Diaphorobacter ruginosibacter: one gene and its partners. The protein of the gene in region 2 interacts with the protein of the main gene of each other region in a pairwise test. Links are inferred from orthologs where the notes say so. Each region holds a gene or a part of one and is shown on either strand. Other genes may lie near its edges.

The links. Proteins that work in one complex are often made in the same cells at the same time.
Region 1: the proteins of rlmB (region 2) and tsaE interact in binary tests that used the Escherichia coli proteins (3 or more experiments, as listed by UniProt). The link is inferred for Diaphorobacter ruginosibacter from one-to-one orthologs.
Region 3: the proteins of rlmB (region 2) and H9K76_RS15275 interact in binary tests that used the Escherichia coli proteins (3 or more experiments, as listed by UniProt). The link is inferred for Diaphorobacter ruginosibacter from one-to-one orthologs.

What each region holds. Positions count from the first base shown.
Region 1 is NZ_CP060714.1:1,232,487-1,236,233, reverse strand. Bases 522-3,511 are described here. They hold tsaE (tRNA (adenosine(37)-N6)-threonylcarbamoyltransferase complex ATPase subunit type 1 TsaE), read left to right. Parts: upstream 522-1,732; coding sequence 1,733-2,290; downstream 2,291-3,511. Other genes in these bases: H9K76_RS05665 (N-acetylmuramoyl-L-alanine amidase), read left to right, coding at 2,349-3,511; queG (tRNA epoxyqueuosine(34) reductase QueG), read right to left, coding at 683-1,750; H9K76_RS05680 (AEC family transporter), read left to right, coding at 522-649. Also shown: more of H9K76_RS05680, read left to right, coding at 1-521; more of H9K76_RS05665, read left to right, coding at 3,512-3,747. UniProt on the Escherichia coli protein: Required for the formation of a threonylcarbamoyl group on adenosine at position 37 (t(6)A37) in tRNAs that read codons beginning with adenine.
Region 2 is NZ_CP060714.1:2,613,289-2,616,853, forward strand. The notes cover bases 206-3,013. They hold rlmB (23S rRNA (guanosine(2251)-2'-O)-methyltransferase RlmB), read right to left. Parts: upstream 2,081-3,013; coding sequence 1,331-2,080; downstream 206-1,330. Other genes in these bases: H9K76_RS11760 (DMT family transporter), read left to right, coding at 206-477; H9K76_RS11765 (SIR2 family NAD-dependent protein deacylase), read right to left, coding at 504-1,295; H9K76_RS11775 (4-hydroxyphenylacetate 3-hydroxylase family protein), read right to left, coding at 2,132-3,013. Also shown: more of H9K76_RS11760, read left to right, coding at 28-205; more of H9K76_RS11775, read right to left, coding at 3,014-3,565. UniProt on the Escherichia coli protein: Specifically methylates the ribose of guanosine 2251 in 23S rRNA.
Region 3 is NZ_CP060714.1:3,353,016-3,356,684, reverse strand. What follows is about bases 237-3,148. They hold H9K76_RS15275 (NAD(P)H-hydrate dehydratase), read right to left. Parts: upstream 2,508-3,148; coding sequence 966-2,507; downstream 237-965. Other genes in these bases: H9K76_RS15270 (FAD-dependent oxidoreductase), read right to left, coding at 2,541-3,148; H9K76_RS15280 (hypothetical protein), read right to left, coding at 611-790; H9K76_RS15285 (hypothetical protein), read left to right, coding at 237-521. In the rest of the region: more of H9K76_RS15285, read left to right, coding at 1-236; more of H9K76_RS15270, read right to left, coding at 3,149-3,669. UniProt on the Escherichia coli protein: Bifunctional enzyme that catalyzes the epimerization of the S- and R-forms of NAD(P)HX and the dehydration of the S-form of NAD(P)HX at the expense of ADP, which is converted to AMP.

The sequences.
Region 1 (3,747 bases), 1.4 Mb from region 2 along the record:
GTTGCTCGGCAAGCGCATCGACCGGCGCGATCATGCCGCTGCGGCGCAGGTGGGCTTTCGCTTCAACTCCTACATCATGCTGGCGCTCTCCGACCGCCTGCTGGGCGCCCAGGGCCTGTTGATGATGGCGATGATGATCGGCATCTGCGTGCCGCTGTTCAACATCGCCGCCGTGTGGCCGATGACCCGTGGCTCCGGCCGTGGCTTTCTGGGTGAGCTGGTGCGCAACCCGCTCATCATCGCCACCATTGCGGGCCTGGTCTGCAACTTCGCGGGCCTTTCCATTCCTGCATGGATCGAGCCCGTTTTCACGCGCATCAGCGCGGCATCGCTGGCGCTCGGCCTGATGGCCGCGGGCGCGGGTCTGCAGCTCGGAGAACTGCGGCGCAACAGGGGCCTGAGCCTGTCGCTGCTCGCGATCCGCCACGCCATCCAGCCCCTGCTGGCATGGCTTCTGGCCAGGCTGTTCCGGCTGGACCCGCCCCAGACCCTCGTGCTGATCCTGCTGTCCGCCTCGCCCACGGCGCCTTCCGCCTTCGTGCTGGCCGCGCGCATGGGGTTGAACGGGCCCTACGTGGCGGGCCTGGTGACGCTGTCAACGATGCTGGGGGTGCTGAGCCTGCCGTTTGCGCTGAGCCTCGTGGGATAGACGATCGGAGGGCTGGAGGGCTGGAGGGCTGGATCAGCCCTGCGCCAGCGCCCACTGCACATGCTCACGCACGCACTCGCTGGCGTGTCCGGCACGCGCGAGCAAGGCACTCCGGATTTCGGCATCGTCCGCCTTCGCAAGAGCATTGCCCATGGCCACCGCGATATTGCGCAGCCAGCGCTCATGGCCGATGCGGCGGATGGGGCTGCCTTCCGTGTGCCGCAGGAATTGCGCTTCATCCCATGCGAACAGCCGCACCAGCGTATTGCCCGCGAGCCCCGGCCGCACGTCGAAGTCGGGCAGGCTGCTGCGCTGCGCGAACTTGTTCCAGGGGCATGCGAGCTGGCAGTCGTCGCAACCGTAGATGCGGTTGGCCATCAACGGACGCAATTCGATCGGGATCGAGCCCGCATGCTCGATCGTGAGATAAGAGATGCAGCGCCGGGCATCCACCACGCCCTCGGCCACGATGGCCTGCGTGGGGCACGCGCTCATGCAGGCGGAACAGCTCCCGCAATGGGCCGTCGTGGGTGCGGTCGGCTCAAGCGCCAGATCGACATAGATCTCGCCCAGGAAGAACATCGATCCAGCCTCGCGGTTGAGCACCAGGGTGTGCTTGCCGCGCCAGCCCTGTCCGCTGCGGCTGGCCAGCTCGCACTCGAGCACCGGTGCGGAGTCGGTGAACACCCGGTGGCCGAGCGGCCCGACCGCCTCGCCGATCCGCTCCGAGAGCTTCTGCAGGCGCGACCGAAGCACCTTGTGATAGTCCCGCCCCCGCGCATACATCGACACGATGGCCTCCTGCGGGCGCGCCAGTCGCGAGAACTCGACGGCCTGCCAGCCTTCGGGAACCGTGTCCGGCAGATAGTCCATGCGTGCCGTGATCACGCTCACGGTGCCCGGAACCAGCTCCGCGGGCCGTGCGCGCTTGAGGCCATGGGCCTGCATGTAGTGCATCCCGCCGTGGAATCCGCTCTCGAGCCAGCGCAGCAAACCCGCTTCGGAAGAGGACAAATCGACACCGGCCACGCCAATTTGGGAAAATCCCAGTTCGCGAGCCCAGAGCTGAATTTGAGGAACGAGTTGACTGCTGCACCACATCACCCGCAAATTGTAGAAACAACTGCCACGCCGGCGGCGGGAAATGCCCTGGCGAACGATGCGCCCGCACCGCTCGCGCGCCTGCAATTCACCTGGAACAGCGAGGAAGACACCGCGCACTTCGCGGCCCGGCTGGCCGCCCTGCCCGGCCTGCGCAATGCCTTCCTCACGCTGCACGGCGACCTCGGGGCCGGCAAGACCACCCTGGTTCGCCACCTGCTGCGCGCCCTGGGCGTAACAGGCCGCATCAAGAGTCCGACGTATGCAGTGGTCGAACCGCACCAGGCCGGCAGCCTCGACATCTGGCATTTCGATTTCTATCGGTTCAGCGATCCACGCGAATACGAGGACGCAGGCTTTCGCGACATCTTCGCCACCCCGGGCCTGAAGCTGGCCGAATGGCCCGAAAAAGCGGGATCACTTATCCCACCTTCTGATATAGCTATTTACATTGAAGCACGAAGTGACGAGCTGAGGCAGGTTACGCTTGCCGCCGACACTGCCCACGGGCAGGAATTGCTCCAAGGATTGAACGCATGAACCCGTCGAGAATCACACTCGGCATGAACGCGCCCGCTTGCCCGACAAAGGACCTCGCATGACAGATGAGGCCCCGGTCCATCACTCCCGCCGCTCCCTGCTCCAGGCAGGAACGCTCGTCCTCCTTCTCGGTGCGCAGCAGATCGCACGCGGCGCATCCATCGTCGCCGTCCGCGTATGGCCCTCGCAGGACTACTCGCGCGTGACCATCGAGTCGGACCAGCGCCTGGTCACCAGGCACACGTTCGTCGAAACACCGCCGCGCCTGGCCGTGGATATCGAGGGCATCGACCTCAATCCACAGCTCAAGGAACTGGTCGCCAAGATCCGCCCGGACGACCCCAACATCGCCGGCATCCGCGTGGGCCAGAATGCCCCTGGCGTGGTACGCATGGTCATGGACCTCAAGCATGCGGCGCGTCCCCAGGTTTTCACGCTGACCCCGGTGGCTGCGTATCAATTCCGCCTGGTGTTCGACCTGTACCCGGCCCAGGCGCGCGATCCGCTCGAAGCGCTGATCGCCGAACGCCTGAACGATCCGAAGGCCACGGTGGCCGAGGCCCCGGCCCCCATCGACACGCCTGCGGGAACTCCTTCGGCGCATGATCCGCTCGGTGACCTGATCGCCCAGCGCAGCGAGAAACCGCTGCAGGACCGCCCCCCCGTGGCCGTCGCACAGGCACCTGCACCGCTGCCGCTGCCCGTTCCCGTGCCGCCGCCCGCTGCCACGCCGGCTCCGTCACCCGAGGTGATTGCATCCGCCCCACCGCCTGCGCCCTCGCCCGCCCCGGCTCCTCGCAGGGCGCCCTCGGTTGCGCGCCCCACCGACCGCCTGATCATCGTGGCGCTCGACCCGGGCCACGGCGGCGAAGACCCTGGCGCCACCGGCCCGAGCGGCACGCGCGAGAAGGACATCGTGCTCAAGATCGCCCACCTGCTGCGTGATCGCATCAACGCCACCACGGTGGGCGGCAATCCCATGCGTGCCTTTCTGACACGGGACTCCGATTTCTTCGTGCCGCTGGCCATGCGCGTGGAAAAGGCCCGCCGCGTGCAGGCCGACCTGTTCATGAGCATCCATGCCGACGCCTTCACCACGCCGGCAGCCAAGGGCGCGAGCGTGTTCGCGCTCAGCCAGAGCGGCGCCTCCAGCTCGGCCGCACGCTGGCTGGCCAACAAGGAAAACCAGTCCGACCTGATCGGCGGCATGAACGTCACCTCCCAGGACCGGCACGTTCAGCGCGCACTGCTGGACATGAGCACCACCGCGCAGATCAACGACAGCCTGAAGCTGGGCAGCGTGCTCCTGGGCGAGATCGGGGGATTTGCGAAGCTGCACAAGCCGCGCGTGGAACAGGCCGGGTTTGCCGTGCTCAAGGCCCCGGACATCCCCAGCGTGCTCGTGGAGACGGCCTTCATCAGCAATCCCGACGAAGAAGCCAAGCTGCGCTCCACCG
Region 2 (3,565 bases):
ACACTATTCAAGGAGATCGGACCCGCCATGCCAAACCTTATCTCATCCCTGATCGTCGTCGGCGCCGGCATCAGCGTGGCCCTGCAGCAAGTGCTCAATGCCAGCCTGCGCACACAGGTGGGCTCCCCCTGGTGGGCCGGCTTCGTGAGCTATTTCGTCGGGTGCGTCGCCATGCTGGTCGTGGCGCTGATCATGTCCGGCCCCACGCTGTCGCTGTCCGGACTGACTTCGGCCCCCGGGGCATGGATGTCATGGACCGGCGGCCTGTTCGGTGCAATCTTCATTGCCGTGGTCATCCTGATGATGCCCAAGCTCGGCGCGGCCTACGTCATCTGCCTGATCGTCGTGGGTCAGATGGTGGGTTCCCTGCTGTTCGATCACTTCGGCATCCTGGGGCTGCAGCAGCAGCCCATCACGCTGGTCCGAGCCCTTGGCGGGGTATTGCTGATAGCGGGGGTGCTGCTCGTCAGGGCCTGAGCACTGGAAAAGCAACCCCACGTTCCTCAGGCGGCAATCCGCCCGTCGCCCGTGCCCAGGATCCAGGGCAACGCCACCGAAGCCGAGCTGCGCACGATCAGGTCCGCCGCATCATCGAGCTCACTGGGTGCGGGATTCACGATCACCACCCTGGCCCCCACGCGGGATGCCAGGCGGGCCAGACCGGCAGCGGGGTAGACGGCGCCTGCCGTTCCCACCACCAGCATCAGGTCGCAATGCTCGGCGGCATGCTGTGCACGGCCCAGGATCTTGATGGGCAAGGCTTCCCCAAACCACACCACGGCGGGCCGGACGAGATTGCCGCAGCGGTCGCAGTGCGGCGGATCGCCTGCCACGGCCCAGTCGAGATGGCAGCAATCGCGCGGCGTGTCGAGCCATGCCTGGGCGTTCAGGTTGCCGTGCAGGCACAGCACGTCGGCGCTTCCGGCACGCTGATGCAGGCCGTCGACGTTCTGCGTGACCAGCGTGAAATCACCGCCGTGGAGTTTCTCGAAGGTGGCCAGGGCCTCGTGGCCCGCATTGGGCCTGACCTTGGCGACGAGTTCGCGACGGTACTCGTACCAGCGCCAGACCATGGCCGGATTGGCGAGATAACCTTCCCGCGAGGCCATGTCCTCGGGCCGGTATTGCGCCCAGAACCCCGTCTGGGCATCCCGGAAGGTGGGCACGCCGGATTCGGCGCTGATGCCTGCACCCGTGAGGACCACGATGTTTCTGGCCGTTGCCACCCAGCGGGCGGCAACGGCCATGGGCTCTTCTTGTTCGGCCTGCCCTGTCGCCTGTTCTTCGCTATGCATGACGGCTCATTCCGTGGGTTCGAGGTGCTGCGGGCTCAGCCACGCTGGCGCACGGCCTCATACAGGCACACGGCGCTGGCGACCGACACGTTCAGGCTCTCGACCGCGCCCTTCATGGGAATCTTCACCAGTTGGTCGCAGGTCTTGCGCGTGAGCTGGCGCATGCCGTCGCCTTCCGCACCCAGCACCAGCGCCACGGCCCCCTTGAGGTCGACTTCGTAGATCGTCCTGTCGGCATCGCCGCTCGTACCGATGCACCAGATGTTGCGCTCCTTCAGCTCGTTCAAGGTCCGCGCGAGATTGGTCACCATGAAGTACGGCACGGTCTCCGCCGCACCGCTGGCCACCTTGGCCACGGTGGCGTTGATGCCCGCCGCATTGTCCTTGGGTGCGATCACTGCGTGCACGCCCGCGCCATCGGCCACGCGCAGGCACGCGCCGAGATTGTGGGGATCGGTCACGCCATCGAGCACCAGCAGGAGCGGGTTCTTCACGCCATCGGCCTCGAGCTGGTCGAGCAGGTCGTCAAGCGACTTCACCTGCGCGATTTCCTGCACGCGCGCGGCCACGCCCTGGTGGCCGTGGCTGCCGGCCAGCTTGGCGATGCGCAGCGAGTCTGCCTCGATCAGTCGCACCCCCGCCTCCTTGGCACGTTCGATGAACTGGCGCATGCGCGCATCGCGGCGCGTGGCTTCGTAATAAACCTCGATGATCGATTGCGGCGCAGTTTTCATGCGCACGCCGACGGCGTGAAAGCCGAACAGGACTTTGGGGGTGGATGACATCCCGCCATTATCGCGCGCAGCGCGTGGAGCGGGGAGAAGGCGCAAAGCGCCTCAGAGGGGTGCTCTCTTCATCGGAACCATCACGGGCTGGCCCGGCGTGGTGCAGCCGGTATCACAGCAACGGCCGGGCTGCCGGTTGCGGGTGATGGACCGTTCACCGTCATCAGCGAGCACGCCGCGATCAAGCAGGCGCTCCACCAGATCCACCTTGTTGCCAAGGGGATAGTTGCGCCAGATCTCCTGCTTGAGCGCCGCGGGCGAGCCACCTCCATGCAGGCTGATCAGCGAATACCAGCCCGCCTGGTACGAGGCCGTGAGGTCCTCCATGAAGCGCGCCACCTCGAGGCGCTTGTCGGCCGGCACATCAGGGTTCGCGCGCAGCACTTCGGCCAGCGAGGCGGCGGTGGCCGGGTTGTGGTCCTCGTCCGGCCCGGGCAGCGCAACGATGAGGCCACCCGACACCTCGTGGGCCAGGCGGTGCATGTCGTAGATCTGCGTGGCCAGCAGCAGCTTGCCGATGTTGCTGAACACCGGATCGGGCATGAAGCTGCCGCTGTGCCTGTCCTGCGTGGCGTAGACGCTTGCGGCCACGCCGCAGGCGAAGAAACCCTCGACGATCTTGATGAGTTCCACCATGGGCTCGCGCAGGTTGCTCTTCTCGTCGGGCAGCAGGCCGTTGGCCTCGCACATCAGCGCGCCCGCGCCGATCAGCAGGTCGCCAAAGCCCGCGCGCGCCGCAATGCAGCTGTGGCGATGGTGCGTGGCATAGCTGTAGGTGAGCATGTGGCTCAGTTCCCATTCGCCTTCGAAGAATACGCGGTCCCACGGCACGAAGACCTGGTCGAAGATGACCACGGCGGTGGCCTGCCCGTAGCGGCGCGAGAACAGCGCGGCACCGTGCTCGTTCTTCTCACCCGGGCGTCCCGCAGGACGCGAGACCATGGTCACGCCCTTCGCATCGACCGGCACGGCGCAGCACACGGCGAAGTCGGCGTCCTCCTTCCCCATGTTGCGGCTGGGCATGACCAGCAGTTCGTGCATGTAGGGCGCACCGGTCACGATGGCCTTGGTGCCGCTGATCACGATGCCCCTGGCATCGCGGCTCACCACATGCACATAGGTGTCGGGGTTGGCCTGCTGGTGCGGCTTCTTGCTGCGGTCGCCCTTGGCGTCGGTCATCGCCACCCCGAGCGCGATGTCGCGATCCTGCACGTCGGCCAGGTAGGCGGCAAAGCGAGCGCGATGTTCCGTGCCGCCGCGCGCATCGTCGATGTGCGCCACGGCCTGCGCGATGCCGTTGAGCGCATCGTGGCCCAGGTAGCGCTGCGCGCAGCCGGTTTCCTGGCACAGCACCCGCACCACTTCGAGCTTGTTGAGCAGGTCGCCCGACGACTCGTTCACCTGCAGCATGCGATTGACAACACGGTTGCGGCTCGACTGCGTGGCCAGCGCCAGGCGTTCCATCTCAGGCCGCAGAGCGAAGTC
Region 3 (3,669 bases), 740 kb from region 2 along the record:
ATGTGCTGGCGAAGGTGGAGCTCAACCGCTGCGCTGCGCAGGCGGCCAGTGCGGAGGTGCTGGATTGCCCGGCCTTCGAGGCCTTGCGCGCCGACGTGCAGCCGGCCGAGCTCCTGGCCTATGCCGACTATCTGGCCGGACGCGGGCTCACCGCGCAACAGGTCGCGCTGCTGCCCGAGGCCCAGCGCAAAGCGGCGACGAACGTGGGTGCGATCGCAGAGATCGCCGATCCGCTGTCGTTGCTGGTGGCTTCGGGTGCCGCGCTGCGTGCCGGGCGGGCCACGCCGGAGACGTTGGTGAAGGCAGGCGATGTGGCATCGGCCCAGGGGTGGAGCAGGGCGCTGCTGGGCTGGCTGAGCTTGCGCGCCGAGCGGGCGCGTACCCTCGGGGACGAGGCGCTCGAGGCCTCCATCAAGCGCCGCATGGCGCTGGTCCGGACACAGGGGCAGCCTGTTCAGGCCGGGGATATGAAAGGCGACGGCAGCGCAAAAAATGAAAAGGCCCCTGAAAAGAGGCCTTGATGTGAAGGTGTGAAAGATCGGCGATCAGGAGTCGGCGGGCGGCGTGAGATTCGCCCGCCAGAACCCCTTGCGACGGAGTCGTCAGAAGCTCAATTGAACAATTCTGCGCTCAGCAGTTTGTCCAGTTGCGTGTTTGCTGTGATCAACGAATCGACGGACTGCACAGCCTCATCGGGAATCAGTGTCATGGCAGTGGCCGCTACAGCCAAAGCTACCGTTACCGTGAAGGCTGCCAGTGCGCGCGATCCTTGGCGGATGTTGCGGTTCATGACAGGGTCCTCGGAAAAAGATGGTTTGCAGGTAATCAACGTGTGAGTGCTTATCGGGGTTGACAAGCTGACTCTATTGGAGCATTCGATCTGGGAGAAATGTTGTCGGACGAGGGCTATTCCGCGTTGCGAACGTTCGAGTTCACCCTTGCTTGCAATTCGCGTTGGGCGGATGTCACATCGGTGAAAGTGCCCGGGCCAGGCCGGATGCAGTGAGGCCCCGGGAGAAAAGATCGTCTTCGGCCGCCCGGCCATGCTGCCAGCAGGCCTGGCAAGCGGCGAGGAAGGCCCGCCGGGCCAGGCCATCCTGCGTGTTGTCGAGGGCCGCGATTCTTGCGCCCAGCAATCCCGCCAGCACATCGCCGGTGCCGCCTGTGGCAAGGCGTGCATTGCCTGTTGGATTGATGAAGGGGGTCTCGCCCGGCGCCGTGATGATGCTGCCCGAGCCCTTGAGCACGGCGATGCAGCCATGGCGCTCTGCAAGCTCGCGCGCGGCGGCGATGCGGTCGGATTGCACGGTGCGCGTATCGCTGCCGAGCAGCCGCGCGGCCTCCAGCGGATGGGGCGTCATGGCGGTGACGAAGCTCGCATGGCGCGCGCGTTGTGCAAGCAATGCCTGCATGCCGGCATCGGTCGCGATCGCGTTGAGGGCATCTGCATCGAGCACCAGTCGACGGGCGGTCTTCAGGATCTGCGGGAGGACGGTCCTGACGGCATCGCCCCCACCGCAGCCGCAGACGATGGTGGCCGTCTCCAGGTCCAGCTTTTCGAAACGGCGCAGCATGATCTCGGGTGCCAGGGCTGGAGATTGGGTCAGGGCAGGATCGAGCGCGGAAAGCATCACCCGCCCGGCGCCCGCATGCAATGCCGCGGAGGCGGCCAGCAGTGCCGCACCCGTCATGCCCATGCCGCGTTCTTCCAGGCCTTCGCCGCCGACCACGGCGACGTCGCCCCAGCTTCCCTTGTGGCTGGCATGTGGTCGCGATGGATGGATGCCGTGAGGGGCGCATGCCAGCCATGCGCGGGGCGCGGCATCGGGGGACGGCAGTTGCAGGTCGTCGAGCCAGACCGTGCCGGCTGCATCGCGGCCCATGCCTGTGAAAAGGCCCGGCTTGAGCGTGAGCAGGCTCAAGGTGTGGCGCGGTGCAGATGGAGGGGACGGCAGTGGCTCAAAGCCCGCGGCCCACTGGCCCGAATCCGCCATCAGACCCGAGGGCAGGTCGACGCAGAGCACCGTGGCCCGCGTGCCGCGCACCACGTCGAGCAGCGACCGCAGTGCCGCAGACGGCGAACGGCCGCTGTCGTGCGGCGTGAGTCCGATGCCCAGCAGGGCATCAATGCAGAGGTCCTGGTCTTCCAGGTCGTGCGGAGGCTCGTCGACGAACAGTACACCTGCGGCGACTGCCTTGTGCCATGACTTCAGGGTGTCGGCCGATGCCTTCTCGACCGAGCCCAGCCAGCTCACCTGCACCCGGAATCCATGGGCATGCAGCAGCGCCGCGGCTTCGAGTCCGTCGCCGCCGTTGTTGCCGGCACCGCAGGCTATCCAGATCAACCGCGCATGGGGTGCCAGAGCCTGTGCGAGCCGTGCAACGCATGCGCCGGCCCGCTGCATCAGCACATGCGGGCCGGTGGCGGCGATGCCTGCCGCCTCGATTTGTCGCGTGGCTTGCAGGTCGTGAAGCGGGTGAGGATGATCGAAGGTGACGCGCTGCATCGCGCCATTGTGCCCCGGGGCGCGGACGCGTTCTCAGAAGCGGTGCGCGCCGAACGCGTCGATCTCCATGGCCATGGGAGCCCCGGCGATCTGGTCGGCCAGCAGCCTCGCGCTACCGCAGGCCAGTGCCCAGCCGCAGGCACCGTGGCCGGTGTTCAACCACAGGCCGGGAATACCGCTTGCGCCAAGGGCCGGCGCGCCATCGGGCAGGGTGGGGCGCGCACCGCGCCAGATCTGCAACTGCTGGGACGAGAGTTGCGCACCCCCAGGAAACCAGCCGGAGAGTGCCGAATACAGCTTCTGAAGAGTCTCGGCATGGTGCTCGCCGCCGCCATGGCCAAGCTCTGCGCCACCCGAGACACGCACGCGCTGTCCCTGGCGTGCGATGGTGATGCGGTGCACCGGATCGATCACCGTGCCCTGCGGGGCGTGCAGTTCCTCGCGCAGAGGCGCACTGATGGTGTAGCCATGGAGGGCGGCCACCGGCAGGTTCACCCCGTGCCGGCGCAACAGGCCGGCGCTGGCAAGGCCGGCGCAGAGTACGACTGCATCGGCCCTGCGCGGCGTGCTGTCGCCCCCGACCTGCAGGGTGACCGGGTGGCCGGAGATCGACTCCACCCGTGTATTGAAAAGGAACTTCACGCCATGCTCCTGCGCCGCATAACGCATCACCTGCGCGAACAGGCGGCAGTTGGCGGCTTCGCCATCGGGTGCATGGAGCGCGCCCAGCAGGGGAATGTCGGGGCAGAGCCCGGGCTCGATCAGCCGGGTGGTGTCTGCATCGATCTCGGTGATCGTGCTGCCGCCGTTGCGGAGCAGGTCGGGCACGGGCTGGAGCTTGCGCAGGTCATGCTTGCCGCGCAGCAGCACCAGCGTGCCATGGCTGGTTTCGATGTCGATCTCGAACAGCGCGGAGAGCTTGCGTGTGCGCTCGAGGCTGTAGCGTCCGAGCCGCTCGAGCGCGGTCAGTGTCGCTTCGGCGGACGGCGAGCGCGCTGCCTTGCGCCAGCGCAGCAGCCACGAATACTCGGCTCGGCCGGCCCCGCGCGCCATGCGAAACGCGGGCTGCCGTCCCCAGAGCATCGAGGTGGAGGCCGCGCCCACGCCCGCGGCTGCCCATGGAATCAGCAGGGACGGGGCCAGCAGGCCCGAACTCGCAAAG